Regions from separate parts of the Nonomuraea sp. NPDC004186 genome, predicted to be linked through region 2. Evidence: riboswitches for the same ligand, from Rfam matches in the RefSeq annotation. Region 2 holds a riboswitch; each other region holds the start of a gene.
The links. A riboswitch is a leader RNA that binds a small molecule or an ion and turns the genes downstream of it on or off. The one in region 2 is predicted to bind S-adenosylmethionine.
Positions count from the first base shown of each region.

Region 1: it holds a riboswitch for S-adenosylmethionine, as region 2 does, so the genes downstream of both, thrC (threonine synthase) here and ACWEPL_RS17485 (aminotransferase class V-fold PLP-dependent enzyme) in region 2, are expected to answer to the same signal.
Region 3: it holds a riboswitch for S-adenosylmethionine, as region 2 does, so the genes downstream of both, ACWEPL_RS19050 (GNAT family N-acetyltransferase) here and ACWEPL_RS17485 (aminotransferase class V-fold PLP-dependent enzyme) in region 2, are expected to answer to the same signal.
Region 4: it holds a riboswitch for S-adenosylmethionine, as region 2 does, so the genes downstream of both, ACWEPL_RS47635 (ABC transporter substrate-binding protein) here and ACWEPL_RS17485 (aminotransferase class V-fold PLP-dependent enzyme) in region 2, are expected to answer to the same signal.

Region 1 is NZ_JBSGFQ010000128.1:25,135-32,571, reverse strand. It holds gene ACWEPL_RS54945 (cold-shock protein) at 47-247, opposite strand; gene ACWEPL_RS54940 (MoaD/ThiS family protein) at 493-768, opposite strand; gene thrC (threonine synthase) at 793-2,025, opposite strand; SAM riboswitch class I at 2,039-2,180, opposite strand; gene ACWEPL_RS54930 (RNA polymerase sigma factor) at 2,260-2,814, opposite strand; gene ACWEPL_RS54925 (alpha,alpha-trehalose-phosphate synthase (UDP-forming)) at 2,846-4,276, shown strand; gene ACWEPL_RS54920 (hypothetical protein) at 4,283-4,858, opposite strand; gene otsB (trehalose-phosphatase) at 4,894-5,664, opposite strand; gene ACWEPL_RS54910 (DUF3263 domain-containing protein) at 5,704-6,003, opposite strand; gene ACWEPL_RS54905 (SAM hydrolase/SAM-dependent halogenase family protein) at 6,121-6,927, shown strand; gene ACWEPL_RS54900 (hypothetical protein) at 7,055-7,437, shown strand, end outside.
Region 2 is NZ_JBSGFQ010000018.1:103,026-110,462, forward strand. It holds gene ACWEPL_RS17475 (NADH-quinone oxidoreductase subunit D) at 1-549, opposite strand, end outside; gene ACWEPL_RS17480 (DoxX family protein) at 673-1,323, shown strand; gene ACWEPL_RS17485 (aminotransferase class V-fold PLP-dependent enzyme) at 1,368-2,660, opposite strand; SAM riboswitch class IV at 2,706-2,821, opposite strand; gene ACWEPL_RS17490 (TerC family protein) at 2,934-3,671, shown strand; gene ACWEPL_RS17495 (cytochrome P450) at 3,681-4,874, shown strand; gene ACWEPL_RS17500 (SAM-dependent methyltransferase) at 4,858-5,820, opposite strand; gene ACWEPL_RS17505 (chaplin family protein) at 6,007-6,234, shown strand; gene ACWEPL_RS17510 (Rossmann-like and DUF2520 domain-containing protein) at 6,676-7,437, shown strand, end outside.
Region 3 is NZ_JBSGFQ010000020.1:132,327-139,763, reverse strand. It holds gene ACWEPL_RS19060 (hypothetical protein) at 153-356, shown strand; gene ACWEPL_RS19055 (hypothetical protein) at 859-1,263, shown strand; gene ACWEPL_RS19050 (GNAT family N-acetyltransferase) at 1,438-2,067, opposite strand; SAM riboswitch class I at 2,075-2,175, opposite strand; gene ACWEPL_RS19045 (L,D-transpeptidase) at 2,260-3,441, opposite strand; gene pyrE (orotate phosphoribosyltransferase) at 3,724-4,248, shown strand; gene ACWEPL_RS19035 (hypothetical protein) at 4,352-5,038, shown strand; gene ACWEPL_RS19030 (hypothetical protein) at 5,062-5,460, opposite strand; gene ACWEPL_RS19025 (class I SAM-dependent methyltransferase) at 5,646-6,503, shown strand; gene ACWEPL_RS19020 (hypothetical protein) at 6,509-7,252, opposite strand; gene xylB (xylulokinase) at 7,382-7,437, opposite strand, start outside.
Region 4 is NZ_JBSGFQ010000091.1:5,509-12,945, reverse strand. It holds gene ACWEPL_RS47655 (hydantoinase/oxoprolinase family protein) at 1-214, opposite strand, end outside; gene ACWEPL_RS47650 (ABC transporter permease) at 247-1,047, opposite strand; gene ACWEPL_RS47645 (ABC transporter permease) at 1,040-1,897, opposite strand; gene ACWEPL_RS47640 (ABC transporter ATP-binding protein) at 1,894-3,009, opposite strand; gene ACWEPL_RS47635 (ABC transporter substrate-binding protein) at 2,988-4,094, opposite strand; SAM riboswitch class IV at 4,149-4,269, opposite strand; gene ACWEPL_RS47630 (helix-turn-helix domain-containing protein) at 4,354-5,328, opposite strand; gene ACWEPL_RS47625 (MFS transporter) at 5,388-6,617, shown strand; gene ACWEPL_RS47620 (hypothetical protein) at 6,798-7,437, shown strand, end outside.

The DNA of each region.
Region 1 (7,437 bases), on a different contig from region 2:
ACTGCGCTGCCGGGCGATCCCCGCCGGTGCATACCAGGGGGGTGTATCAGACCGCGCGGACGGACTCCGCTTGAGGTCCCTTCTGGCCCTGCGTGATCTCGAACTCGACCCGCTGGCCCTGTTCGAGAGATCGGTACCCGTCCATCATGATCGCTGAGTAATGGACGAATACATCCTTACCACCGTCTACCGCGATGAAGCCGTAGCCCTTGTCCGCGTTGAACCACTTGACGGTGCCCTGCGCCACTTCCGACTCCTCTTACTGGGCTTTCAGATCTCGCCCATTCCTCCGCGAGACCCGTAATCGCCGGACTTAAGGGAAAATCAGCCAGACGATCGCCCTCGACCATACCTGTGGCACGGGGTTTGGCAACAGAGTCAATCTGCAAACGACGCATTTCTTCGCAACGAAGGCGCTTCAGCGTTTCATTTGCCCTGGAAATGGAGAAGGCGCCCACTAGGGGCGCCTTCCACACGTGTGATCTATAGCACTCAGCCGCCGGCAACCGCCGGGATGATTGAGATCTGAGTGCCTTCAGGTGCCGGAGTGTCGAGCCCGTCGGCGAAACGGACGTCCTCTTCCCCAACGTAAACGTTGACAAAACGACGAATCTTGCCCGATTCATCCAGAATTCTCGCGCCGATCCCCGGGTAGTCGGAGTCGAGCTTGGCAAGCACGTCACGAAGAGTCGCGCCCTCGCCACTGACTTCGGCGTTGCCCCCGGTGTAGGTGCGCAGAATGGTGGGAATCCGCACCGAAACGCTCATGGTTTAACTCGCCTTTCCTGGTTGTCAGACAGTCGCGCGGAACGCGTCGAGGGAGGGCCGGATCACGGCCGTGGGCTGGGCGTCGTCGCTGATCGCGTCGAGCGTCTTGAGCCCGTCGCCGGTGTTGAGGACCACGGTCTCGGCCTCGGGGTCGAGCCGCCCGCTCTCGGCGAGCTTCTTCAGCACGCCCACGGTCACCCCTCCCGCGGTCTCGGCGAAGACGCCCTCCGTCGAGGCCAGGAGCTTGATCGCGGCCACGATCTCGGCGTCCGTGACGTCCTCGACGGCCCCGCCGGTGCGCCGGGCGATGTCGAGCACGTACGGCCCGTCGGCCGGGTTGCCGATGGCCAGCGACTTGGCGATGGTGTCGGGCTTGACCGGCTGCACGACGTCGTGCCCCGCCTTGTACGCGGTGGAGACCGGCGAGCACCCGGCCGCCTGCGCCCCGAAGATCTTGTACGGCGTGTCCTCGACCAGCCCCAGCTGCACCAGCTCGCGGAAGCCCTTGTCGATCTTGGTGAGCTGCGAGCCGGAGGCGATGGGGATGACGATCTGCTCGGGCAACCGCCACCCGAGCTGCTCGGCGATCTCGTACGCGAGCGTCTTGGAGCCCTCGGCGTAGTAGGGCCGCAGGTTGACGTTGACGAACCCCCACTTGTCACCCAGCGGGTCGCCGATCAGCTCGGAGCAGAACCGGTTGACCTCGTCATAGGTGCCGTCGATCCCGATCAGCTTGCCGCCGAACACGCGAGCCATGGCGATCTTGGCCGCTTCGAGGTTGGCCGGGATGAACACGCACGCCTCGAGCCCGGCGCGCGCCGCCGCCGCGGTGACCGCGCCCGCGAGGTTGCCCGTGGAGGAGCAGGAAAGGGTGTGGAAGCCGAAGTTACGCGCCGCCTCGACGGCGATGGCGACGACCCGGTCCTTGAAGGAATGGGTGGGGTTGCCCGAGTCGTCCTTCACGTACAGGTTCTTGAGACCGAGTGCGCGTCCGAGGTTTCCGGCCTTGACCAGTTTGGTCCAGCCGGGGTTCATATTCGGCTTACTGGCGACGTCAACCGGAACCGGGAGCAGCGACCGGTAACGCCAGATGTTGGCGGGGCCCGACTCGATGTCGGAGCGGGTCACGGTACCGAAGGAATAGGCCGCTTCGAGCGGCCCGAAACACTCCAGACACGCGAAGCTCGGACCGAGCGGGTAGCGCGTGCCGCACTCACGGCAGGACAGACCGACAGCAGGACCAAAGTCGAGCGACATGAAGCGAGGCCTTCCCTCATCTTCGCCTGCGGCCACCTTGACCGCAGACCGGAATTGGCACCTTGTCCCGGTCGGCCTCGCCCTGTCGCGAGTCTCAAACCGGGAGGGTTGCCGGGGCTTCGCAGGGCCGGTCCCTCCACCCCTCTGGATGAGCAATATTCAGTTGTTGAAAAGGACTCTACCCGTCCATGGGGCCCAAATGGCCACCCGTCTCAAGATGCGAGACGTGGCGTCTCAGCGATAATCATCACCCAGCACTCCCTGCACGTATTTGCGCGCCTGGTGAATGCGCGACTTGGCGGTGCCCAGGGGGATGCCGAGCTGCTCGGCCACCTCGTTGTAGTCGAGCTGGACGATGTCGCGCAGCACCAGCGCCTGCGCCAGGTCGGGCTTGTCGGCCTCCAGCGCCTCCATGGCGTCGAGCAGGTCGAGGCGCGAGCCCGCGATCACGCTCACCCGCGCCACGTCGGGCTTCTGCGTGGGCAGCTCGTCCGAGGTCTGCTCGGCCGCGCGGCGTTTGAGCGACCTGTACGTGGTGCGCGCGCAGTTGGCCGTCACGATGTGCAGCCAGGTGCTGAACCGCGCCCGGCCCTCGAACCGGCCGATGTTGCGCGCCACGGCCAGCAACGTGTCCTGCGAGGCTTCCTCGGCATCCTGGTGATAGGGGAGGATCCGGGCGCAGTGTCGCATCACATCGGGCTCGATCCGCGCCAGGAGCTCGCCAAGTGCGCGATGATCTCCTCCTGCGGCCGAGCGGGCGAGTTCCTCGGTTAGCTCATCTAGCGCCATAGCTGGGATCCTATGGGCGAAGGGAGCGTAGATGAACAGCGTCCTGGTGGCCTCCAACAGAGGACCCGTTTCCTTTACCGTCTCGGACGACGGCGAGCTGACCATGAAACGCGGTGGCGGCGGCCTGGTTTCGGCACTGTCCGAGGTGGCCAGGAAGGACGGCATGCTGTGGGTGTGCGCGGCGCTGTCCGACGGCGACCGCAGCGCCGTGCGCCTGGTGCCCGGCGGCCGGATCGACCACGCCGGCTACGACACGGGTCCGGTGCGCATGCTCGACATCCCGCCCGCCACCTTCCACCGCGCCTACAACGCCGTGGCCAACTCCACCCTGTGGTTCGTCAACCACCTGCTCTACGACATCCCCAACTCACCCAACTTCGGCACGAGGTTCGAGCGCGAGTGGGAGTCCTACCGCGACTACAACGGCGCGTTCGCGCTGGCGCTGGCCGAGGAGGCCGGCCACGGCGCCCGCGTCATGGTGCAGGACTACCACCTGACGCTGACCCCGGCGATGCTCCGCGCCGAGCGGCCGGACCTGCGCATCGCCCACTTCAGCCACACCCCGTGGGCGCCCCCCGAATACTTCTCGCTGCTGCCCGACGAGGTGGTCGGAGAGGTCCTGGAGGGCATCCTGGGGGCCGATCACGCCGGGTTCCTGGCCGACAGGTGGGCGCAGGCGTTCATGGACTGCTGCGAGGCGCTGCTGGGCGCGGAGGTCGACCGCGTGGGCCGCAGCGTCACCCACGAGGGCCGGACCACCCGCATCGGCGTGCACAGCCTCGGCGTGGACGGCGCCGCGCTGTGGGAGCGCGCCGTCGAGCCCGACGTCGAGTCGCACATGACCGCGCTCAGGGAGCAGGTGGGCGACCGCCGGCTGATCGTCCGCATCGACCGCACCGAGCTGTCGAAGAACATCGTGCGCGGCCTGGTGGCCTACCGCGAGTTCCTCGCCGCGCACCCGGAGTGGCACGGCAAGGTGGTGCACCTGGCGTTCGCCTACCCGAGCCGGCACGACCTGCCCGAATACCGCGAATACACCGCGTCGGTGCTTCGCTGCGCGCAGGAGATCGAGGACGAGTACGGCACCGAGGACTGGGACCCCCTGATCCTCAACGTCAACGACGACTACCCGCGTTCGCTGGCCGCGTACCGGATGGCCGACGTGCTGCTGGTCAACCCCATCCGCGACGGGATGAACCTGGTCGCCAAGGAGGGCCCGATCCTGTCCACGAGGTGCGCGCTCGTCCTCTCGCGCGAGGCGGGGGCGGCGGCCGAGCTGGGCCCGCACGCGCTCGTGGTGAATCCGTACGACATCAGCGGCACGGCCGCCGCGCTGCACGCCGCGCTCGTCATGCCGGAGGACGAGCGCCGCATGCGGCGCGACAAGCTGCACGCCGCGGCCACCGCCCTGCCCCCGCAGAAGTGGCTCGCGGCCCAGCTCGACGCGCTGGCCGAGATCTGAGCCCGGTCAGGTCCAGTCGGCGTGCTTGAGCGTGTCGGCCAGCCCCGGCGTGTTCCACTGGTCCACGATGAGGATCTTGCTCTGCGGCAGGTACCACTCGCGCTGCGTGAAGCGGAGCAGCACCTTCGTGGTCGAGCCCGAATACTTGACGCACTCCGACTTCCACGCGTTGTAGGCGGCCTTGTGTCCCGCGCCGACCTGGCGCAGGCCCCTGGTGACCTTCGGGCCGATGGCCTCGCCCCACTTCCGGTTGAACGGGCACGGCTGCACGTCGCTCGCCGTGTAGAAGGGCCGCTTGCCGGTGTACGGGCCGAACCCCTCGGCGCCGCGCTTGATGGACGAGGGGCCGAGGACGTAGAAGGCGTCGCATTCGGGCGTCCCCCAGCCCACGGGCTTGCCGCACTTGCCGGTCACGATCTGGACATCGTCGCCGAAGCGGTGGACCACCCACTTGATCGGGATGTACAGGGTCAGGCCCTTGCGCAGCTTGACCGCCTGGGCGGGCGCGGCGTGGGCGGGCAGGGAGGTCGCGAGGAGGGTGGCCGCGGCCACGGCCACGGCGGCGAGGTGTCGCTTGTGCATGCGCCCGACCCTAGGGAGCGCGACTTGCAGCTCAATCACGAACGGCTGAAAGCCGCCACAAGCTCCTCCAGCAGCGCGACGACGCCGTCGGGCCCGTCCACCACGATGTCGGCCCGCTCGGCCAGCTCGGTGACCTCCGCGGAGCCGCTGCACACGGTCACGCCGGGCAGCCCCGAGAGGCGTACGGCCTCGAACGCGGCCAGGTCGCCGAGATCGTCGCCCACGAACATGACGGACCTGGCGGCCCGCTCGGCCAGGAACAGGCTGAGCGCCTGCCCCTTGTCCATGCCCGGCGGCCGCAGCTCCAGCACGAAGCGGCCCGGCTCGACCACCAGGCCGCGCTTGCCGGCCAGCTCGGCCAGCGGCTCGCGCAGCCTGGCCAGCGCGCCCTCCGGGTCGGAGCTGCGCCTGGTGTGCACGGCCACGGCCCGGCCCTTGTCCTCGATGGTGACGTCTCGCAGGCCCAGCGACTCGAGCAGCAGCTGCAGCTCGGCCTCGGCCTCGAGCACGCCCGGAGGCGGCGGGGGCCCGGAGATCTGCCCGGCCTCCCAGCGCTCGAAGCCGTAGTGCCCGAGCACGACCAGCCGGGGCACGTCGGCCAGGCCCGGCCCGAGCTCCAGCGCAGTGGCCGGCGGCCGGCCGGTCACGATGGCCACCGCCAGGACGTGGGCGCCGAGCTCGGCCAGCACCTCCGGCGCCTTCGGATGGATCACGGCCTCGGCGGGATCGGGCACGATCGGCGACAGGGTTCCGTCGAAGTCGAGCCCGATCACGGCGCCCGCCGGGTCGTCCAAGATCGCTTTCATTCCAGGGATGTTCCTCACGCGGCTGCCGTACCCAGCCGGTCAGGGACGCATGCCGAGTCTCCTGGCGGCGCGGTCACGCTGACGGGTGGACCGTAACCTGCGCAGCCGCTTGACCAGCATGGGATCGTGCTCCAGCGCCTCCGGCCGGTCGATAAGCTCACCGAGCAACTGGTAGTAGCGCGTGGCGGAGAACCCGAAGCTCTCCTTGATGGCCTGCTCCTTCGCGCCCGCGTAGCGCCACCATTGGCGTTCGAAGGCGAGGAGTTCGAGATCGCGTTCTGAGAGGGGTTGGCCGGACGTCTCCTGGGCAGCATTGTCACCGCTGAGCGGTGCTCCCATGGTGTCCTCCTCGGGAAAGGTGCGCGCGACGACTCCGCACGCACGCGGCCCGTGGCCAATCGTAATGTGCGAAGTGCGGCTGTTCACGACGTATTGAGAGACGTACAGTCACGAAATGTGACCTCAGTAATCACGCTCCTCACCGACTACGGACTCGAAGACGGCTATGTGGCGGCGTGTCACGGAGTGATCGCCGGAATCGCCCCCCAGGCGCGGGTGATCGACGTGTGCCACCTGATCCCCTCAGGTGACGTACGGCGTGGCGCGGCGATTCTCGCCCAGACCATTCCGTACCTTCCCGCGGGCATCCATATCGGCGCGGTCGATCCCAGCGCGGGCGGCGCCCGGCGGGCGGTGGCCGTCGAGGCGGGCGGGCGGGTGTTCATCGGACCCGACAACGGGCTGCTGTCGTGGGCCGTGCACGCCAGCGGCGGCGCCGAGGCCGCCTACGCGATCAGCAACGAGGAGCACTTCCTGCGGCCGGTCTCCCCCACCTTCCACGGGCGCGACGTCTTCTCGCCGGTCGCGGGGCGGCTGTGCGGCGGGCTGAGACCGTCGGACCTGGGGCCCGAGGTGCCGATCGGCAGGCTGGTGACGCTGCCGGCGCCGACCACGCTGCTGCGCGAGGGCTCGGTGGAGGGCGAGGTCGTCTCGGTCGACCGCTACGGCAACACCCAGCTGTCGATCGCGGTCGGCGACCTGCACGCGCTGGGCGTGCGGGTGGGCGACACCCTGGGGGTCTGGCTGGGCCGGCGGCAGCTCTCGCTGCCCTACCGGGAGACGTTCGCGGCGGTGCCGCCGGGGGAGCTGGTGGCGTTCGCGGACTCGGCGGGGCTGATCGCGATCGCGGTCAATTCCGGTGACGCAGCGCAGCGGCTGGGGCTCCCACCTGGCGCGCATGTCCGACTCTCCCCTACTCCATAGGACGAAGACGCACAGATCGGAATTACTCCGCGTATCGGTCTGTTTACCGAAGCGTCGGAAAGAATCAGCGGGCGCGTGTCAGAATGCAACGCGCGGGCGTCCCTCCCCTCCCCTCCAGAGGTCGACGTTGTACCAGCTGTCCATCGTGCTGCTCTCCATAATGTCCGCGATCTGGCCCGCGCCGGAGCCGCCCGTGTCAGAGCGCTGGCACGCGTGGCCCGTCGCGCAGATCTTCCCCGCGACCCTGCCCGGGGTCAGCCCGTCGGGGGCGCGGGTCACGTACGAGCTGGCCGGGGTCGCCCCCGAGGCGCCCTGCCGGACGGCGTTCCAGCCCGCCGCCGTCCGGCGCGGCTGCCGCGTGGCCCTGCGCGCCACGTACGCCGACAGCACGCAGACGTTCGTCGCCACCGTGGGCATCGCCGTGCTCGACACGCCCGGACGCGACTACTACCGCGTGGGACGGCCCGCGACCGTGCGGCCGGTGGCCTTTCCCCGAGGGCCGGCCGAGCG
Region 2 (7,437 bases):
CCGGTCGAGCCAGCCGAGCGGCAGGTCCTCCTTGAGGCCCCCGACCCGGTTGAACATGTAGTGCATGCGGCCGCCGGAGATCTCCTCCATGACCGCCTGGATGCGCTCGCGCTCGTTGAACGAGTAGAACAGCGGCGTGATCGCGCCGAGCTCCAGCGGATAGGAGCCGAGGAACATCAGGTGGTTGAGCACCCGGTTGAGCTCGGCCAGCAGCGTGCGCGCCCACACGGCCCGGACCGGGGGCTCCATGCCGAGCAGGCGTTCGGCGGCCAGCACCACACCCAGCTCGTTCGCGAACCCCGACAGCCAGTCGTGCCTGTTGGCCAGCATGATGATCTGACGGTAGTCGCGGACCTCGAACAGCTTCTCCGCGCCCCGGTGCATGTAGCCGATGATCGGCTCGGCGGCGGTGATGCGTTCGCCGTCGAGCGTCAGCCTGAGCCGGAGCACCCCGTGGGTCGACGGGTGCTGCGGGCCGATGTTGAGGATCATGTCCTCGGTGGCCAGCTCTTTTGCACCCGCGCCGATCCCGACCACACGTTCCGTCATATGGCAATGCTGCCACCGCGCCGGTTGCTGGGCCAGGGCGGGGCCGGGTCAAGGAATGGTACGGAAACGCATCCCTAACTCGGACACGGGGAGGAATACAAGGAACCGGGGGGAGATAACACCATGAAGAGAGTTGTGTTTGATGTCGCGGCGTTGATCGCACGGGTGGTGACCGGCGTGATCTTCTTGGTCCACGGCGCGCAGAAGTGGGAGGGCGGCCTTGCGGCCACCGGGCAGGCGTTCAAGGGGATGGGGATCCCGATGCCGGAGCTCGCCGCCATGTTCGCGACCCTCATCGAGATGGCAGGCGGCATTTTCCTGATCCTGGGCCTGCTGGTGCGCCTGGTGGGGCTGCTGTTGCTGATCAACATGCTGGGCGCCATCACGTACGTGCACGCGGGGCACGGGGTGCTGTCCAGCGCCGGCGGCTGGGAGCTGCCCGGCGCGCTCGGGGCACTGGCCCTGTTGTTCCTGGCGCTGGGGGGCGGCCGGATCGGGATCGACGGGATCTTCGCCGCGATGTTCCGCCGGCGCTCGGAACGCCGGGCCGCCGAGGAGGAAAGCGCCGCGCGGCCACAGCGTCCGGAGCCGTCGAACGTCACGACCAGGCCCGCCGGCCTCACGACGCCCGCCGAGGCGCCTCGGGTGCCCAGGCAGCCGACCGAGCACCGGGCCGGCGGGGTCAACGACGACGACATGAGGGACATCGACGCCCTGGTCTCCGACGAGCCGCCGCCGCACCGCAAGCCGCCGAACCGCTCCGACGCCGTCTAACGGCACACCCAGCGGCTCACTCAGCGGCTCACCCAGCGGCCGACTCAGCGATTCACGAGGTCCCGCACGGCCTCGACCAGCCGGTCCACGTGCTCCTGCGTGGAGCCGATGCCGATGGAGGCCCGCACCGCGGAAGCGGTGCCGTCCTCACATCCGCCGTCGGCCTCACCCAACAGGTGCCGGACGAACGGGTGCGCGCAGAACTTGCCGTCGCGCACCCCGATGCCGTACTCGCCGGACAGCACCTCGGCCACCTCGCGGGCCGAGTAGCCGGCCACGGTGAACGACACGATGCCGACGCGCGGGTGGTCGTCCCCCCACAGCGACAGCTCCCGTACGCCCTCGATCGAGGCCAGCCCGGACCGCAGGCGCGCGATCAGCCGCTCCTCCTCCCGCACCAGCGCGGTCCAGCCGGTGGCCGTGAGCGCGTCGCAGGCGGCGGCCAGGGCGATGGCGCCCAGCACGTTCGGGGTGCCCGCCTCGTGGCGCGGCTCCGGGTCGTCGTGCCACTCGGTGTCGTCGCCCACGGAGCGCACCGCGCCGCCGCCCTTGAGGTACGGCTCGCCGTCCGCGAGCCAGTCCCGCCGCCCGACCAGCACCCCGGCGCCGAACGGCGCGTACAGCTTGTGCCCGGAGAAGGCCACGTAGTCCAGGTCGAGCGCGGTCAGGTTGAGCCGCCGGTGCGGTACGAGCTGGGCGGCGTCCACCAGGATGCGGGCGCCGTGCCGGTGCGCGACGTGGGCCAGGGCGGCGATGGGCCACAGCTCGCCGGTGACGTTGGAGGCGGCGGTGACCACGAGCAGCTTGGGGCCGTCGATGCCGGCCAGGGCCGCGTCGGCGGCGCGGACGGCCTCGCCGGGGAAGGCGGGCGGCGCCAGCCGTACGGACTTCTCCCAGGGGAGGAGAGAGGCGTGGTGCTCGGTGTCGAAGACCACGGTGGTGGTGCCGGCGGGCAGGCAGCGGGCCAGGAGGTTCGTGGCGTCGGTGGTGTTGCGGGTGAAGATCACGGCGTCGTCCGGGCGGGCCCCGACGAACGCCCGGACCGTGTGGCGGGCCTGCTCGTAGCGGGCGGTGGTGAGCTGCGAGGCGTAGCCCGCGCCCCGGTGGACGCTGGAGTAGGCCGGGAGCGCCGCGGTGACGGCGGCGCTGACCGGCTCGAGACAGGGGGCGCTGGCGGCGTAGTCGAGGTTGGCGTAGCCGACGAGCCGGCCGCCCTTGACCGGCACCTCGAGGTCGGCCCCGAGCACGGCGGGGATCGGCCTGCCCGTGGCGACCGGAACGGCCTCGGCCTCGGCGGCGCGAGCGGGGACGGAGCTGAAGATCGTCAACGTGGACACGGCACATCTCCCTCAGGGTCATCGGACCCCTGGAAGCAGCCACGGAGCCCGCGCTTGCCCGCCACACTTCGTGACGGACCAGGTCTTCACCCGGGGCACCCCGCCGCGGACGCGAGGGTTGCCGGCCAGCTAGCCGGGGCTTGTCGCTGGCACTCATGACCTACGGCGGAGACTATAACCCAATCCCCTCCATCGATCGCAAGTCGGTGAACTTATCCGGCGGCTGACTCGTTGCTACCGGAAATCCCGCTCATGTGTCATGGAGGTGCGTAAATGTTGGACTGGGTAACCGACCCGCAGATCTGGATCGGTTTCTTCACCCTGGTCGCCCTGGAGATCGTGCTGGGGATCGACAACATCATCTTCATCTCCATCCTGGCCGGGAAACTACCTCCCGAACAACGGGACAGAGCCCGGGTGCTGGGTCTGGGCGCGGCGCTGATCACCCGGTTGCTCCTGCTGCTCGCCCTGTCGTGGGTGGTGCAGCTCACCGAGCCGCTGTTCGCCGTCTTCGGTCACGAAATATCGGGACGCGACCTGATCCTGCTGCTCGGCGGACTGTTCCTGCTGGGCAAGAGCGTCACCGAGATCGGCCACAGCATGGACGGCCCCGTGGGCAAGGACGGCAAGAAGGCCGCGGCCGCCTCCTTCGCCTCGGTGATCATCCAGATCATGGTGCTGGACATCGTGTTCTCGCTCGACTCCGTCATCACCGCCGTCGGCATGGTCGACACGCTCGGCGTGATGATCGCGGCGGTCGTGGTGGCGGTGCTGGTGATGCTGTTCGCGTCGGGGCCGATCAGCAGGTTCGTGGACCGGCACCCGAGCATCAAGATGCTGGCGCTGTCGTTCCTCGTGCTGATCGGCGTGGTGCTCATCGCCGAGGGCTTCGGCCAGCACATCCCCAAGGGCTACATCTACTTCGCGATGGCGTTCTCGCTCGTCGTCGAGCTGCTGAACATCCGGATGCGGAGCAAGCGGACGGCGCCACAGGAGGACCTCACTCCTTAAGATGAAATAGTGCGATTTGACCCTTGGGATCCGGATTTCGTGGCGCACCCGTACCGGGTGTACGACGAGCTGAGGCGCGAGGCGCCGGTCAGCTACTTCGAGCCGACGAACCAGTGGCTGATCTCACGTCATGCCGACGTGAACGCCCTGCTCAGGGACCGCCGCCTGGGGCGGTCCCACCTCCACGTGGCCACCAACGAGGAGTTCGGGAGGCCGGCGGAGCCGGAGTTCCAGGAGCCGTTCTGGCGGGTGATCAGGGCGGGCATGCTCGACGTGGAGCCGCCGGTGCACACCAGGCTGCGCCGGCTGGTCTCCAAGGCGTTCACTCCGCGCATGGTCGAGTCGCTGCGTCCCCGGGTGCGCGCCATCGCCGCGGGCCTGGTGGACGCGTTCGTGGAGAAGGGCGGCGGCGACCTGCTCGCCGAGGTAGCCGAGCCGCTCCCGGTGACGGTGATCGCGGAGATGCTCGGCATCCCCCACGCCGACCGCCACCTGCTGCGCCCCTGGTCGGCGGAGATCTGCGGCATGTACGAGCTCAACCCGAGCCTTGAGGCCCAGCACACGGCGGTACGGGCGGCGTCGGAGTTCGCCGACTACCTCAAGACCCTGGCCGCGGAGCGCCGCCGGGCTCCCGGCGACGACCTGATCAGCGCCCTGGCGCAGATCGACGAGCTGACCGAGGACGAGCTGGTCGGCACGTGCGTGCTGCTGCTCAACGCCGGACACGAGGCCACCGTGAACGTGACGGGCAACGGCTGGTGGTCCCTGTTCCGCAACCCCTCCGAACTGGCCCGGCTGCGCGAGGACCGCTCGCTGCTGCCCACGGCCGTCGAGGAGGTGATGCGCTGGGACACGCCGCTGCAGATGTTCGAACGCTGGGTGCTGGAGGACATCGAGGTGCACGGGGTGGAGATCCCGCGCGGGTCGGAGGTGGCGCTGCTGTTCGGCTCCGCCAACCGCGACCCGGCGGTCTTCGAGGACCCGGACCGGCTCGACGTGGGGCGGGCCGACAATCCGCACATCTCGTTCGGGGCCGGGATCCACTTCTGCCTGGGCGCGCCGCTGGCCCGCATCGAGCTCATCGAGTCGTACGGCGCTCTCCTGGACCGGGCGGCCAAGCTCGAACTGCGGGAGGAGCCGAGCTGGAAGCCCGGCTACATCATCAGGGGGCTGCGGTCGCTGGAGGTCACCGCCGCTGGCTGAGCCAGCCGAACCCGCCGAGCCCCGCCGGGTCGATCAGCTCACCCTCCTCCGACGCTCTGGCCAGCGCCCGGATGTAGGTGCGCGGCTCGGTGCGGGCCAGGTCGATCGGGGGCCTGGTGCCGGTGATCCCCAAAGCCCTCAGCGCGTCGCGCTGTGTGGACAAGGCTGTGGATATCGCGCCGGCCTGGCGCCCGGCCTCGGCGCACGCGTCAAGCGCGACATGAGCCGTGATATCGCAGGTCCCATCGGGGATCGGGGCAACGACCGCGCCGTCGCGGTAACCGGTCAACGTGCCACAGAGCGGCCGGTTATCCACAGGGTGTGCATAATCCACGGCAATCGCTCGGCCCCTTGTGAGGCGTCCCAGGACGGAGGCCCACGCCTCGTCGCGGGGGCGGCCGATCTCCGCGCGCGAGCCCACCCGGGTCAGCGGCCACCACCGGTCGAGCCAGGCGCAGTCGTCCGGTCGCGGCGGCCCGCCGAGGCGCTCCTCGCCGGTGCGGACGTTCACCATGATGAGGCGTGGCCCGGCGGAGGTCTGCTCCACCACGTCGAGCGGCACGTTGTCGAGCCACTCGTTGGCGATGGCCAGGCCCGTGATGCCGGTGGGCACGCTCCGCCGCCAGGCGATCCGCTCGGGCAGGCCGTCCGGCCTGGGGGAGAGGTCGACGGCGGTGACGCGGAGCCGGTCGCGCAGCGCGGGCTCGGCGGCCTCCAGCACCTGGGCGACCAGCGTGCCCTCGCCCGCGCCGATGTCGACCAGGTCGAGCACGTCGGGACCGCCGAGCTCGGCGTCCACCTCCGACAGCAATGCCAGCACCGCGTCGGCGAACGCCGGGGAGGCGCTGACCGAGGTCCGGAAGTGGCCCGAAGGGCGTTCGCGAAGGTAGAAGCCCTCCTCGCCGTACAGCGCGCGCTCCATTGCGGCGCGCCAGGTGAGCCACATGTCAGGACTATCTCATGACTTTCGGGTGACACGCATCGTCATCGTTTGGCTACTCATTGTCGCCGACTTGCGGTACGTTTACCTAATGTCATCGAGCGTGCGCGTTGCGTCACCCCCATTTGGCGCGACCGACCGCTCCCGAGCAAGCACCAGCGGCCCCAGGCCGCGAAACCGAGAGGAGCCCTCGTGCTGAAGAAGGTCATGGTCGTCACAGGAGCCGTCGCCATGCTGTCGCTCGCGGCCCCGGCGCACGCCGACACGACCAGCGGCAACGGCAGTGTGCTCGGCGGCAACCAGCTGCACCTTCCGATCGCGATCCCGATCAACATCTGTGGCAACGCCGTGGCCGTCATCGGCGCCGCGTTCGCCGGCTGCCAGGGCGGCGCCACCGCCTACGTGCCGAGCCACCACTGAAAGAAGAGAGCCCGGGCCGGCACTCGTCCGGCCCGGGCTCCGACTCCGGCTGGTCGGTCGGCGAGCGGCCGGCCGGTCGCACCTCCAAGAGGTCACATCCTGCGGGCGTCGGGTCCTGGATGAGGGGACTCGGCGCCCGCTGCCATGCGATGAAACCCCTCTCCTCATCTCTTCCGACAGGGGGTGCACGTTTTGTATGCCCTTGTCGCTTTTGTCGTTAACTCAACGGGCGGCAAAACCGCGGTCACGTAGGAGCCCTCGGGCGAGTCGCGAGACGCGCCCGACAGTCCGCAGCCCTTGGGAGGCCGTTACGCTGGTCGGCAGTGCCACAACAGAAGCCTGCTCGTCGGACCGGAGTCCAGCTCGTCGTGCCTGGTTGAGGCCAGGGCGGCAGTCCGCCCGGCAGGCTTCTCATCAGCAGGTCGACAGGGGTGTGACGTCATGGACGCAGGGGATCGCCCGGCACGGCTGACTGTCGGCGTACTCGGGGCGGGCAAGGTCGGCTCGGCCCTCGGTGCCGCACTGGCTCAGGCGGGCCACCGGATCGCGGCCGCGAGCGGCGTTTCGGACAATTCACAGCGATGGGCGGCCGACCGGCTCGGCGTCAAGCCGTCCAGGCCCGACGAGGTGGTCGCGCAGGCCCAGCTCATCCTGCTCACCGTGCCCGACGACACGCTGCCCGACCTCGTCAACGGGCTGGCCACGACGGGTGCCGACCTCCACGGCAAGCTGCTGGTGCACACCAGCGGGGCGTACGGGCTGTCCGTGCTGGAGCCGGCGGCCAAGGCCGGCGCGCTGCCGCTCGCGCTGCACCCGGTGATGACCTTCACGGGCAGGGACGACGACCTCAACAAGCTCACCGGCATCTCGTACGGCGTGACCGCCCCCGACGTGCTGCGGCCCATCGCCGAGGCCCTGGTGATCGAGATGGGCGGCGAGCCGGTCTGGATCGCCGACGCCGACCGCGCGCTCTACCACGCGGCGCTGGCCGGGGCCGCCAACCACATGGTCACCCTCATCGCCGAGTCGCAGGAGCTGCTGGGGCGCATCGGCGTCGAGCACCCGGGGCGGATGCTGGGCCCGCTGCTCGGGGCCGCGCTCGACAACGTGCTGCGGCTGGGCATCACGGGGCTGACCGGCCCGGTCGTCCGCGGCGACGCCGGCACCGTGCGCAGGCACGTGGACGCGCTGATCCTGGCGGCG
Region 3 (7,437 bases), on a different contig from region 2:
CGGCAATCATCGGTTTTGCCGGTCGTCATCAGTAGGGAGACGAGTGGGTTGACCTCGCCCCGTATTTCTGGAAGGGCCCATGCATTGGATCTTTCCTGAGCGGTGATGCATGGACCATCATTCTGTAGCCTCACCCAACCGAAGGATGGTCGTTGAAGCGCAGCAGCGGAACTCGTCGTAGTGGTGCTCGTGGTCTCGTCCTTCTCGGCTGGTTGTTCCTCGTTGTGGCCGGCTGGGTCGTTCTCACCGGAACAGGGGGCGATGCGACCACGGCGGTGATCGCGCTGGTGGGCGTGGGGCTGGGGTTTCTCATCACAGCCGTCGTGCTGGCGATCGAGGACCTTAACCGGCACTGATCAGGGAGACCCCAGAGGGTGTCTTTCATCTGGAGGGTTGCTACGTGGGGGTGGCGCGCCCGGTGGTGGTCACACGGGTGTGGCCGAGGATTTCCTGAACGCCTTGCTCGATGAGGACGGCATTGTTGACTTGGGGTCCCGTACGTCGGCCTGCTTGAGGATGGACTTCCACCGCTTCCAGTCCTCCGTGTGCGCGATCGGGTCGCCAAGCTTCGTGGTGAAGGCCGGATCATGATCGGTCCACCTGTTCCTAGCCTTGAGCCGTCGTTCCGCGGTCTGGGCCTTCTTGCGCCCGTAGGAGGGCCAGGAGCGCGGCAGGCAGTGTCCCGGGCGATCGGGTCGGATGCTGTGTCGGTGTCAGCGGCTGTGTCAGCACGCCAACGGCCCGGTATCAGAGCGGTCGGCGACAGTGAATGCACAGAGCGCGAACCGGGGCACGCCCAGCTCGCCCCCGCCTCTCGTGGAAGCCCATTTCATAACAGAGCCAAGGGAGTACGCCACCATGTCCATCACCCTTTCCGACCAGGACAAGCTCACCCTGCGGACCGCTGCATGGGGCGCCGTCTCCCTGATGTCCGCCGCCGGAGCCGCCGGCTCGGCCCACAAGGTCGCCACCGAAGGCTCCATCGCCCTGACCTCCGCGACCGGCCTGGTCGGGCACGTGCTCACCAAGGCGCCCAAGGGCGTGAAGTACGGCAAGTCCGTCGCCGACCTCGCCGACCTGGTGCTGCCGGCGCTGACCGCGTCCATGAACCTGCTCAAGCAGCAGGATCCGGCCGAGGCCGACAACTTCCACAGCACCGTCAGCGTCGCCCTCGAAGCAGCCGCCCGTACCCACCAGGGTCGGCCCAGCCCTACCCTGGCCGAGATGACCCGCAAGATCACCGCAGCGCTCGACGCTGCTTGATGGGATGTCAACCTCGTGTCGCGGGGTCCACTCCGGATCCCGTGACAAGGCGGCGTGACGGGTCAGGCACGGGTCGAGTCCCGCCACCGGGCGGCCAAGTTGGTGGGCGCCGAACTTGCCGACAGGCCGTGTTCAGACGCTCAGGGGCGCCTCACCGCACCCAGCCGAAGCTTCTCAGAGGGCCGGCGAACGGGAGCTCACGGCGGTGAGACGGGCTTGCAGTGCCGGTTTGACGGTAGGCCAGTCTTCGGCGACCACTGCGAACATGGCCGAGTCACGGATCTTGCCCTCCTCGCCGCGCGCCCACGACATGGACCAGGCGCGCAGCACGCCCTCGAAGGGGATGCCGAGGCGTTCCAAGGCCTGGCGGCACCGGTGGTTGCGGGCGTCGGTCTTCAGGTCGACGCGGGCGACGCCGAGCACGTCGAACGCGTACGACAGCAGCAACAGCTTCGCCTCGGCATTGATCCCGGTGCCCTGCGCCGAGGCGGCCAGCCAGGTGAAGCCGATCTCGATCGCGCGCAGGTCCGGCCGGTCCGGCCACCTGCGGGGATCCCACAGGCCGGTGCAGCCCACCGCCTTGCCGTCGCTGAGCCGAACCTGCGCGAATGGGGTCAGCCCGTCGCGGACGAGCTGGGCCGCCAGGTAGTCCGGTATCTCGCGAGCGCGAGGCACCAGCGTGAAGTCGTAGGACGACCGATCCTCCTCGGCCGCCTCCGCGAGATCCGGCGCATGTCGCATCGCCAGCGGCTCCAACCGCACCAGATCCCCGGAAAGGACAGGAACATCAAGCCGCACGCTCATCAGCTCTCCCTCATCGTTCCTGGCATTGGCACCTTTCCCGCGGGTTTCCCGCCGGGGAGGTTGCCGGACCGTCACAGGGCCAGGTCCCTCAGATCCTCTGGATGAACTACCGAGTCGAGATCATGCCTGCACAGGCGGACACCGTCAATGCGCAAGCGGGTCCGCCCAATCAAACCGACGCGGTTTCTCCCATCAGGCGTTGATCGACTTGCCGAGGGCGCTGCTCGCGAGCCAGTCGTCCCATGACTTCGCCCACGGCGTCGGCCCGTTGCCGAACTCGAGCTTCCGCGACGTCCCCGTGACCTCGATGATGTCTCCCCGCTGCGTGAAGTTGTAGAACCAGCGGGCGTTGGCCATGCTGGCGTTCACGCAGCCATGGCTGACGTTGCTGTTGCCCTGCGCGCCGGTCGACCAGGGCGCGGCATGGAAGAACATGCCGCTGTAGGTCATCCTGACATTCCACTTGGTATGGGCGTAGTACTCGCCGGGCCTGCCGATGGTGGCCGAGTCCATGAGGGTCGACGCGGCCTTCTCCTGGGCGATCATGACACCGGACCAGCTCTCGTCGCCCTTCTTGCCCAGGCTGACCGGGATGGCCTTGACGACCTTGCCGTTCTCCCGCACGACCGCCCGGTGGGTGGTGTTGCGGATCTTGGTGATGTGCTCGTCGCCGACGGTGAACGTCAGGCTGCGGTCCCTGGTGCCCCACAGGTCCCGGCCCGCCCGCAGCCCGGCCAGGTGCGCGACCACCGTGACCTTCTCGCCGACCGGCCAGTACTCGCGCGGCCTGAACTGGACCTCGCGGTCGCTCACCCAGCTCCACGCGCCTTCGACCGGCTTCGACATCCGCACCTCCAGCGACCTCTCGACCGCGGCCCGGTCGCTCCTGGCGGTCACGGGGCGCGACAGCAGGAGCTGGACGGGCATGCCGACGCCGACCTTCTCGCCGTCCAGCGGGGACATGCCGCTCTCCAGCACCCGCTTCGGCTTGAGCGTGGTGAACGTGGCCCGCGCGGTGACGGGCTTGCCGTCCCTGCCGGTCGCCTGCGCGCTCACCGTGTACGCGGTCGAGGGCCGCAGCGGCCACGTGGGGTGCCACGTCCCGTCCGCGCCGAGGGTTCCGCGGACCTCATGCCCCTTGGCGTCGGCGACGGTCAGCTTGGTGACCTTGCCGTCGGTGGCCTTGACCCTGACTCCGGCGTCCGGGGGCACCTTCTTCGTGCCGTTCGCCGGGATGATCGACAGCTTGGCTGCGAGGGCCCGCTCCTGTGGGCCGGCGGGCGGTGGTGGGTTCGAGCCACCCGAGGTGCAGCCTGCGGCCAGCAGCAGCGCAGCCGTGAACGTGCTGACGAGTATGGTTCGGCCGTTCCGCATCGTCGATGCCTCCACTCCCCGACAAATAGGCATCTTTCGGACAAGACGGCCTATTAGCGATACAGAGAGCTATATGCCCATAACTGTAGGTAGCAATGCAAAAGTGCCTTGATCGATGCGGCAGGTTGCGAGGCAGGCGTATCCAGAGGGCCTCTGCGAGATCGAGGAGTGGGACCTCGGGACGTGGCACCCGCCCACCATGAGGTGAGGCTGTTCGTGCTTCTCGGCTGTGTGGGGCGGCCCCTGAGCGCGTCCGCCATGCCTCTGGGAGACTGGGTGCCTGTGACGCGCTCTGACCTGGCTCGCAGGATTCATGCCGCAGCCCACCTCACCGGCCACTTCGTGCTCCGCTCAGGACGTACCGCCACCGAGTACTTCGACAAGTACAAGTTCGAGGGTGACCCCGTTCTGCTGGATGACATCGCTCGGGCGATGGCGCCCGTGGTCCCGGGGGACATCGAGGTGTTGGCCGGGCTTGAGATGGGCGGGATTCCGGTGGTCACCGCGCTTGGCCGGCACACCGGTCTGCCGTGTGCGTTCGTCCGTAAGCAGGCCAAGGCGTACGGGACCTGTCGTCTGGCCGAGGGCGCGGATGTGGTGGGGCGGCGGGTTCTGGTGGTTGAGGATGTTGTCACCAGCGGTGGCCAGATCGTCCTGTCCACTGCTGAGCTGCGGAGCCTCGGGGCCCAGGTCAGTGAGGCATTGTGCGTCATCGACCGCGAGCAGGGAGGTGCGGCGGCGTTGGCCGCGGAAGGCATCAGGCTTTCGTCGTTGCTGACCGCGACCGATCTGCGCATGACGGACTGATCCGCCGGGCCCATCGACAAGGGCTTCTCTCTACGATCGTCACCCGTCCGGGCAGGCAGAACAAGACTGTTTCTTTGGTCGGTGCCGTCGCCATGCTGTAACCGTGAACGCCACAAATAGCGAGGTCTGGGATCCGTTCGGCACCTTGCACAACGCCCTGTGGATCGGAGGGGGACAATGGGCCGGCAAATCCACCGTCGCCAGGCTGCTCGCCACCCGGTACGGGCTGACCGCCTATCACTACGACTATCACGACGCACGTGCGCACAATGACCGTCGGATCGCCCGTCGCGTGCGGCTCGGCGAGCCCATCGCGGACCCTGAGCCGGACGCCGTCTGGGTGAACACCAGCCCTCAGAAAATGGCCGACGAGATCCTGGCCGGCTTTCCCGCGCGGTTCGAATGGGTTCTGGACGACCTGCGTGGCCTGGTTTCGGGGCGGCCGGTCGTCGCCGAAGGCTGGGGGCTGCGTCCCGAACTGGTCGCTCCCATCATCGACTCAACCTGGCGAATGATCGTCATGGTGCCGAGCGAAGAGTTCCGCCGGCGTCAGGTTCGCGAGCTGCCCCGGGCCGCCGCCGTCGATCACCGAGTCAGCGATCCTGATCGAGCACAGCGCAACCGACTCGCCCGGGACCGGCTCGTCGCCGACGAGGCCGTTCGGTCCGCTCGCCGTTTGGGCATCCGGGTTCTGGAGGTGGATGGGGCCGATGATGCGGGGGCTGTGGCGGATATCGTGGCCGACCACTTCAGTGCCTATCTGCCGCTTGTGAACGTCTACAGGTCTTGATGACGCCACTGGGTTGCACGCATTCATGGAATCAATGGCGTGACCGTGCCCGTGGAGGTCTCGGTGATGCTGATGCCGGAGACAGTGGCGACCATCGGCTCGTAGCCGTGTATGGCATTCATCGCTTTCGACAACTCCGCGCGGTCCAGGCCAAGGGCGAGGGTGCAGTGGGGTATCCATTTGCCCGGAAGGTAGTACGGCCAGCGTTTGATCTGGGTACTTGGAAGAGCGACGTGGATTCTCTTGTGGAAGGTCAGCAGTTCGGTTGTCGCACCGGCCAGCCTCTTGTGGGAAGGTTGAAGATCGTGAGTAGCGTTGATCAGGGCCCCTGAGGAGACAGTGGCAGTGATCGTGCGCGAGATTCCCGAGATCCACGGCGGGCGTCGTTCCGCCCCGTCGACCGGACATCTATGAGCAGGCAAAGCGTCATTTCGTTGCCGTTCTGACCGGCCCTCGCGTTGAACTGCGTGTACTTGCTGGTCGCCGAAGGGTACGCGGCGCAGTCGCCCGCCTGCGGCGACTCTGCTGTTTAACCACACTCCGGAGGGTGAACGGCTCCGCCTTTATTGGGTCGCGGTGGCGATGGCCTGGTTCTTATCGTGTCGGCATGCCTTTCTACGCTCACTCGCTGGCCTGGCTGCTGGGGCTGGAAGGAATCGCGCTGTTACGCGCGCAGGCGGGTGATCTGGAGGATGCGGCCTTTGTGGAAGAGCGGATCGCCGAGATCCGCAAGATGGTGACCGACCCGGATCCGGAGCTGAACGCGGGCGTGGTCGTCGGCCAGGCCTCCACCACGGAGGGGTACGCGCAGTGGGCTGAGCAATACGACGGCGAAGGAAACCCGCTGATCGCCGTGGAGGAGCCGCTGGTGCGGCGCATCCTGGAAACGCTGGCGGTGGGGCGGGCGCTGGACGCCGCGTGCGGCACCGGCCGGCATGCCGCGTTCCTGACTGGGCTGGGGCATGAGGTCGTCGGCGTGGACTCCTCGGCGGAGATGCTTGCCAGAGCGGAGGCCAAGGTTCCGGACGGGGAGTTCCGTCAGGGGGACCTGTGTCGCATGCCGGTCCCGTCGGCGAGTTTCGATGCGGTGGTCTGCGCGCTGGCGTTGACCCATCTGCCGGCCCTGGGGCCGCCGCTGGCAGAACTGGCCCGTGTCGCCCGGCCCGGTGGGCACCTGGTGCTGTCGGACATCCATCCGCTGTCGCTGTATCTGGGAGGTGTGCCGAGGGTGGCGGGACCGGACGGGGGCGTACGGGCCATGCCGGCCAGCCGCTTCCTGGCCAGTGACTACATCAACGCCATCCACGAGGCAGGGCTGCGGATCGTGGCCTGCCACGAACCTCGGTGGGGCGAGTCGCCCGGCGGGCACGGTGGCCCTCTCGCTCAGCGGTGGTGTTCGGAAGCGGCGGCGGTGGCCTATCGGGACACTCCCGCCTTGATCGTCTGGCATCTCCGAAAGCCCTGACCCGCTCACCAACTCAGCGCCTTCGGCCGGCCGGTCGTGGCGGGCGGCCGGTCACGGAGCACCCGGGCGCCGAGCGGGACCAGGGCCACGCAGAGCAGGCCGGTGACCAGCACGTCGGGGATGGAGGCGCCCTTCAGCACGCCCATCCACGTACCTCCTGCCAGCAGCAACATCACGGCGCGGGCGGTGCCGAGCAGGCCTGAGCGCCAGGCGGCGATGGCCAGCAGCAGCGAGCCCGCGTACTGGCCGACGGAGGCCCAGACCGGTACCCGCCACGGTCCGTAGGAGATGTCCACATACTCCTTCATGATCGCGCTCGTCGCCTGGTCCAGGCCGATGGCCTCGGTGAGCTGGAAGGCGGTCTGGTCGGCGCCGGCGAAGTACAGGCGGGCGAACAGGCCGATGACCAGCAGCGTGGCGCCCCAGTAAGCGAGGTGGCCGCCCACCTGCTGGGCCAGAGCGACGAAGGCGGGGAAGAGCAGCAGCGCCCCCAGCGCGAACACCGCGTAGGAGAGGGTGAGCAGGGCGGGCGCCGACGTGTAGGCGAGGAGCTGGCCGTAGGCGGCGAAGGGCTGTGCCTCGGCCCAGGCCTGCTGCTGAGGGGTGAGGGCGGTGACCGTGCTCAGGTAACGCAGCAGGTATCCGGCGCACATGATCACCGGTCCCACGATGAGCGTCACGCCGCCGATCCATCGTCCGGGGAAGGGAGTGTCCATCGGGGCGCCGGTGAGAGAGGAGGGGGCGTTCATGGGAGCGAGCCTGGCGCCGCTGAGGTGGGCCCGTCATCGGCCGATGGTCAACCGGCGCCCCTGTCGAAAGTCAGGGGCGCCGGGCAGAAGACCGGAAACAAGCCGGACAGGCGGTCGGAAACGAAGGGGTCAGTCGAGGATGTGGGTGGTGGCGCGGGCGTAGCGGTCGCGGATCGAGGGGACGG
Region 4 (7,437 bases), on a different contig from region 2:
GGCCCGCGACCTCCTCCGGCCGCAGGTCCGCGCGGGCGAGGAGGGCCGCCAGCCCGTCCGCGACCGCCAGGGACGGGTCGGCGGGCGTGCTCGGCTCCTTGTGGTGCACCACGAGGCCGCGGTCCGGCACGGAGGCCACGAGGTCGGTGAACGTTCCCCCGACGTCGATGCCGATCCGCGCGCCGGTCGCGGTCGCCGTACCCGTGCTTGTCACCGTGCTTGTCACCGTGCTTGTCACAGGGCTTGTCACAGGGCCTCCGAAATGCGAGCGAATCGGTCCGCGACCACCATCACCACCACGCTCGCCGCCATGAGCAGCGTGGACACCGCGGCCATCGACGGGTCGAGCTGGTACTGCACGGCCGAGAAGATGCGCAGCGGCACCGTCGTGGTGTTCGCGCCCGCCACCAGGGCCGTGACGGCGACCTCGCCGAGCGAGGTGACCGCGGCGAGGATCGCGCCCGCGAGGATGCCGGGCCGCAGCAGCGGCAGCGTCACCGTGAGGAACACCCGGACCCGCCCGGCGCCCAGGCTCAGGGCGGCCCGCTCCAGCGCCGGGTCGAGCTGCGCGGCGCTCACCATGACCGCCCGCACCACGAACGGCAGCGCCACCAGCGAGTGCGCCAGCCACAGCCCGGTCACCGAGTTGACGAGGCCGACGCCGTGGAAGTAGTAGAGCAGGCCGAGCGCGACGATGATCTCCGGGACCATCAGCGGCGACAGCGCGAACCCCTGCAGCAGCCGCCGCCCGGGGAACGACCCCTGCGTCAGCCCGTACGCCGCCAGCGTCCCGATGACCACGGTCGTCGGCACCACCAGGAGCACCAGCAGGCCGCTCAGCCGGAACGAGACCTGCCAGTCGGGCGAGCCGAGCACCTCGGCGTACCAGCGCAGCGACAGCCCCGACGGCGGGAACGCCATCGAGCCCGCCCGGTTGAACGAGCTCGTCACCAGCACGACCAGCGGCGCGATCAGGAACAGGAACACCAGCGCCGCCAGGGCCGCGGCCACCAGCCGCACGATCCTGTCGTAGCCCCGCTCACCCATGAAGGCGCCTCTCCCAGATCCGGAACACGCCCGCCAGCAGCCCCGTGGACACGACGGTCAGCGCGAGCAGCGCGAAGCTCAGCGCCGCTGCCACCGGGTAGTCGAACACCGTCGTCACCTGGTCGTAGACCCGGATGCCGGTCAGCGGCTGGGTCACCCCGCCGACCAGCAGCGGCGTGATGTAGATGCCCATGGCCAGCGCGAAGACGATGAGGGCGCCGGTGACCGCGCCGGGCAGGCTGAGCGGGACCGTGACCCGCAGGAACGTCCTGACCGGCCCGGCTCCGAGCGTCTGCGAGGCCCGGTGCAGGTTGCGGTCCAGCCCGCCGAGCGCCGTCGTGAGCGGGATGATCGCGAACGGCAGCAGCACGTGCGTCACCGCGACCACGACGGCCGGGTAGCTGGTGAGCAGCTGGGCGGGCTGGTCACGCAGCCCGGAGGCGACGAGCGCCCGGTTGACGAGCCCGTTGCCGGACAGCAGCACGACCCATCCGTAGGTGCGTACGACCACGCTGGTCAGCAGCGGCGAGATCACGATGACGAACAGCAGGGTCCGCACGACGCCGGGCCGCCGGCGGGCCAGGAAATACGCGGCCGGGTACGCCAGCGCCACGCACAGCACCGCCACCAGGAGCGCGGTGGCCAGGGTCCGCAGCAGGGAGCCGTAGAAGTACGGCTCGGTGAACACCCGGGCGTACTGCCCGAAGGTGAATCCGGGCAGCGCTGCGTTGAAGGCGTCGACAGGGCTGAAGCTGAGCCGCAGCAGCCCTACGAGGGGGACCAGGAACAGGGCGGTCAGGAACGCCACGAGCGGCAGGATGTACGGCAGGCCCGCCCAGCGGCGTGTCACGGCGCCTCCGTTTCCAGGAGGATGACGTCGGCCGGATCCCAGTGCGCGAGCACGGACGTGCCCGCGCCGGGCGGGTCCTCGGCGCCCGCGCCGGTGTCGGCGACCTGCACGCTCAGGATGCGTCCGTCGGCCAGCCGCACCTCCACATGCCAGGCGTCCCCGGCGAAGGCCCGATACCCCACCGTCCCGGCCACGCCGCCGGCCTCTGGGCCGGCCTCTGGGCCCGGTGTGGTCAGGCGGATGCGTTCGGGGCGGACGGCGACGACGGCGCGCCCGCCCGGCCGCAGCGACAGCGGGCCGCACTCGACGACGATCCCGCCGGAGTCGAGCGCGCCCGAGCCGGTCACCGTGCCCTCCAGGACGTTGGCCGCGCCGATGAACTGCGCGACGAACCGGGTCGCCGGCCGCCGGTAGACCTCGTCGGGGGTGCCGAGCTGCTCGACCCGGCCGCCGTTCATGACGGCCACCCGGTCCGACAGCGCGAGCGCCTCCTCCTGGTCGTGCGTGACGAAGACCATGGTGGTGCCGATGCGCCGCTGGATGGCGCGCAGTTCCACCCGCATCTCCCTGCGCAGCTTGGCGTCCAGGTTGGACAGCGGCTCGTCCAGCAGCAGCACGGCGGGCCGGATGGCCAGGGCTCGGGCGAGGGCGACCCGCTGCTGCTGCCCGCCGGACAGCTGGCGGGGCCGCCGCCCGGCGTACCCCTCCAGGCCGACCAGGCTCAGCGCCTCCCGCACCCGCTCGTCCCGCTCCCGCCGGTCGAGCCTGCGCACGCGCAGCCCGTACGCCACGTTGGCGGCCACGGTCATGTGCGGGAAGAGCGCGTAGTTCTGGAACACCATGCCCAGACCCCGCCGGTACGGGGGCCGCCGGGTCACGTCGGAGCCGTCGATCACGATCCGCCCGGCCGTGGGCTGGACGAACCCGGCGACGCAGTTGAGCAGCGTCGTCTTGCCGCAGCCGCTGGGCCCGAGGATCGACAGGAACTCGCCCTTGCGGATCGACAGCCGGTCCAGGTCGAGCACGCGCGCGCCGTCGTACCCGGCGGCGAGCCCCTCGATCTCGACGTGCCCGCCGCCTTCTTCCGGGGTCAGCCGAAGATCTGGTTCCACCGCTGCTGCCATTCGTTCAGCTTCGGGGTGGCGACCGCGTAGTCCACCCAGATGAACTTCTTGAAGACGTCGGGACCGTGCTTCACCTTCTGCTCGAACGGCTCGCTGTAGGAGATCGAGTCGTTGCCCGCGGCGTACCAGGTGCCCTCGGCGAACGGCTTCTGGTTCTGCGCGGCCGTCAGGTGGTCGAGGAACTTGTTCGCCAGGTCGCTCTTCTGCGTTCCCGCGGCGATGAAATACGAGGTCAGCGCGCCGACGGGGCCGGACTTGGGGTAGGTGAAGCCGATCGGGGAGCCGGCCTGGGCCATGGCGAAGGCGCGGCCGTCCCAGAAGGGCATGATCCAGGCGTCGCCGTTCTCGATGACGGTGGCGGCGTTGCCCGCGTTGGCGGGGAAGGAGGACACGCAGCCCTTCAGCGTCGCGAGCTTGTCGAACGCCTTGTCCACGGCGGCCGGATCGGACAGCGTGCCGCCCTGGGAGGTGACCAGGGCCGAGAAGAACTCCAGGCCGGGGTTGTAGGTGAGCGGCGGGAGGGCGACGTGGCCGCAGTACTGCTTGTCGAAGATGTCCGCCCAGTCCGCGGGCGGCGTCTTGATCTTGTCGGTGCGGTAGAGGAGACCGGTGGAGCCGGTGGTCAGCGGCACTCCGTACTGCTTGCCGTCGTACGCGGACTTGCCGGCGAGCACCGGGTCCAGCTCCTTGAAGTGCGCCAGCCCGTCGGTGGCCAGCGGCTGGAGCAGCCCGGCGGAGGCCGCGGGCAGCGACGCGTCCGGGGTGAACGCGATGACGTCGAACGGCGGGTTCTTGCCGCCGGCCGCGCGCAGCTTGGTGAGCCATTCGGCGTTCGCGCCGTAGACGAGGTTCACCTTGGCGCCGGTGTCGCGTTCGAACGGCTCCACGAACGACTTCTTGAACAGCTCTCCCCACGCGCCCGCGAACGCGGTCACCGTGAGCTCCTGCTTCGCCGCGCCGCCGGTGCCCGTGGAGCCGCCGGTGGAACCACCCGTGTCGACGCCGCCGCAGGCCGTGACCGCCAGCGCGACCACCATGCCCAGTCCCGCGAGGCGCGTGAATCCGCCCTTCATCTTTCCCTTTCCTTTTCGAGCAGCCGGCCAAGGGCACAGGGCAGCACGACTCGACATCCGCGCTTGCCGCCAGGAGCACCATTCGGCTCGACGACCGTGTCATCACCCGGGGCACCCCGCCGCGGTGGGAGGGTTGCCGTCCAGCAAGCCGGGGCTTCGCACTGGACTCGTGACATAAGCGACTGTATCAGTAGGATTTACCTGGATATGGCACAGGGTGATGGTTAGTGGCTTTTGTCTCTTTTGTGCGAGGGGGTGCTCAGCCGTTGACCAGGGCGTCGCCGAGGGGCGTGCGCGCGTACAGGACGCCGCGGCCGACGCGGGTGCCCGCGATCAGGCCCGTCCTGCGCAGCGCCGCCAGATGGCCGCCGGTGGTGCCCAGGCTCTGCCCGAGCAGGGCCGCGAGCTGGGTGGTGGTGGCGGGCTCGGCCAGCTCGGCGAGGATGCGGGCGCGGCTGCGGCCGATCAGGGCCGACAGGTCGGCGTCGGCCGCGGCGGGCACGGCCGCGGTGCCCCTCGCGGGGTAGATCATCGCGTACGGCCAGGCGTCCTCCAGATAGGCGCCGACGCCGGTCGTGAACGCCGACGGCAGGAAGAGCAGCCCCTTGCCGCCGAGCCGGCGCAGCCCGTGGAGGCTGGTCAGCTCGACCTCGATCTGCCCCCGGGGTCGCCAGTGGACCTGCGGGCTGAGGTCCTCCAGCGCCGCCGCCCAGCCGTAGGCCGCCAGCCGTCCCGCCCGATGGGCGACGTCGCGCTGCAGGATCGCGCGGAAGCGCGGCCAGTCGTGGGAGACGATCTCCGTCCAGAGCGCCTCGTACGCGTCGGCGAACCGCTCCACCACCCGCGCTCCCGCCAGCAGCTCCCTCACCCCGCCCGCCGCCGGCCGCCCGGCGAGCGCCCGGGCGATCTCCGCGTGCGCCTGCTCCATAGGCGTCCTGCGCATGGCGGCCAGCTCCGCCTCGAACGGCACGTCCACCGCCGTCGGCGGCGGGGCGATGAAGGCGACGTTCGTGCCGCGCCGGTTGCCGCTGATCGCGTCCGCGGCCCGCAGCACGGGGTGCGCGCGTTCGAGCTCGCGGTACGTGCCCCGCCACCGAGCGGCCCACCGGCCGTGCACGCCCGCCTCCAGCCGGCCCGCCAGCACCCACTGCGCGTGCATGGTCTCGATCAGCGGCGAGATCGCGAACCTGGTGGCCACCAGGTCCTGCGGGGTGACCTCGATTCTTACGGGCACCTTTCGGTTATATCCGAAAGAGTCGCCGGCTCGCCGGTCCGGTCCGCACCATCGTGGACGTGAATGGGGCGACGTTCGGCGAGGTGTTCGCCGTCAAGGAGTTCCGGGTCCTGTTCGGCAGCTTCGCGCTGCTGGTCGGCGGGGACTCGATCAAGATGCTGGCCCTGTCCGTGCTGGTCTATGCGCGGACCGGCTCGGCCGGCCTGTCGGCCGCCGCGTACATGGCCGGCTGGCTGCCGTTCATCGTGGGCGGGCTGTTGCTGCTCTCGCTGGCCGACCGGTTGCCGCCGCGGGCGCTGATGGTGACCGGCGAGGTGGTCAGGGCGGTGACGTGTCTGCTGCTGGCCTTCGCGGAGCTGCCGGTCTGGGCGATGCTGGCGCTGGTGCTGGTCACTGGGCTGTTCACGCCGGTCTTCTTCGCCGCGCGGGCGGCGATGCTGCCCGACGTGCTGCCCGGCGACGCGTTCGTGCTCGGTCGGTCGGTCCTGAACGTGGCCTCCGCGAGCGCGCAGATCGCCGGGCTGGCGGCCGGGGGCGCGTTCCTGGCCATCGCCGGGCCCTCGGGGGCGCTGGCCACGACCGCGGGCCTGGCCGCGGTGGCCGCCGTGGTGCTGCGGGCCGGACTGCCGTACCGGCCCGCCCGAGGCACGGTGGGAGCGGGCACGGTGGGAGCGGGCACGGTGGGAGCGGGCACGGTGCGCCAGACGCTGCGGGTCAACCGGCGGCTGCTGGCCGACGGGCGGGTGCGCGGGCTGCTGCTGGCGGGGTGGCTGCCGTGCGTGTTCCTGGCCGGGGCCGAGGCCATGGTCGTGCCCTACCTGGGTGGGCAGGGGCAGGCCGGGGTGGTGCTCGCGGCGGCGGCCGTCGGGATGGCGGTGGGGGAGTTCGCGGTGGGCAGGTTCGCCGCGCCGGGGCTGCGGGAGCGGCTGTCGTTTCCGCTGGCGGTGCTGCTCGGCGTGCCGTGGGTGGGGTTCGCGCTCGGGCCGGGGATGGCGTGGGCCGCCGTGCTGGCCGCGGTGGCGACCGCGGGGCTGTCGTACCAGCTGGGGTTGCAGCGGCGGTTCGTCGAGTCGGTGCCCGAGGAGGTGCGGGGGCAGGCGTTCGGGCTGCAGTCGTCCGGGCTGATGACGGGGCAGGCGGCCGGGGCGGCGCTGGTCGGGGCGCTCGGAGAGGTGATCGCCCCCGGGCCCGCGATCGCGGTGGCGGGCGGTGCCGGGGTCCTGGTCGCGCTGGCGCTGGCGGGCGTGCTGCGCCCGGGCGGTACGCGCGAAGCGGCCCCTCACCTCTGACCGGCCGCTGAGCGTGCGGCGGGCCCTCGCCGTCGACCGGCCGCTGAGCGTGCGGCGGGCCCTCGCCGTCGACCGGCCGCCGAGCTCGCTGTGGGCCCTTGCCGCTGACCGGCCGCATCCTCGGCGCGGGTGCGGAAAACCGTCCGCGATCGGGCGTGTCCCGGCTATATGGTGCCGTTCGTGGACACTCTGGAAAGCCTCGTCATCGCCCGGCGGCTGCGCGTCCCCATCGGCGCCGCGCCCGCCGGATCCGGGTCCGGCTGGGGAGAGACCGCCGCCCGCCAGCTCGACGCGGCGCTGCTCAGCGTCGGCTTCACCTGCTCGGCCGCGCTGCTCGAGCGACTGTCCGGGCTGCGCGGCGAGACCGTGGTCGACCTCGGCGTCCGCATTCTGGCCGCCGTCCGCACGCTCGTGGGTGACCACGTCCGGCACAACGCGTACTTCCTCGACTTCCCCAGGAACGTGCCCGACACCCTGGAGTTCTGGGCCGGGCTGCTGCGCGAGGCCCTGCTCGACCCGGTCGCCGCCGCCCGCGTCGAGACCTCGGCGCTCAACCTGCTCTCCCTGCCCGGCTACGGCCGTTACCAGCACACCTACGCCGACCTGCTGGCCGCGCACGCCGAGCTGATCCCGCTGGCCGGGGACCGGGTGACCGTGCTGGAGCTGGGCGGGAGCCTGGAGTCGGAGGCGCGGGAGCTCTACCTCTCGCTGGCGGGCTCCGAGGTGCCCCTGGCCGCCGAGGACCTGGCCGCGCTGCGCCTGCTGGCCGGGTTCTGCGCCGACGAGCCCGAGCGCGTCCCCGTGCGCGAGAACCGCGCGA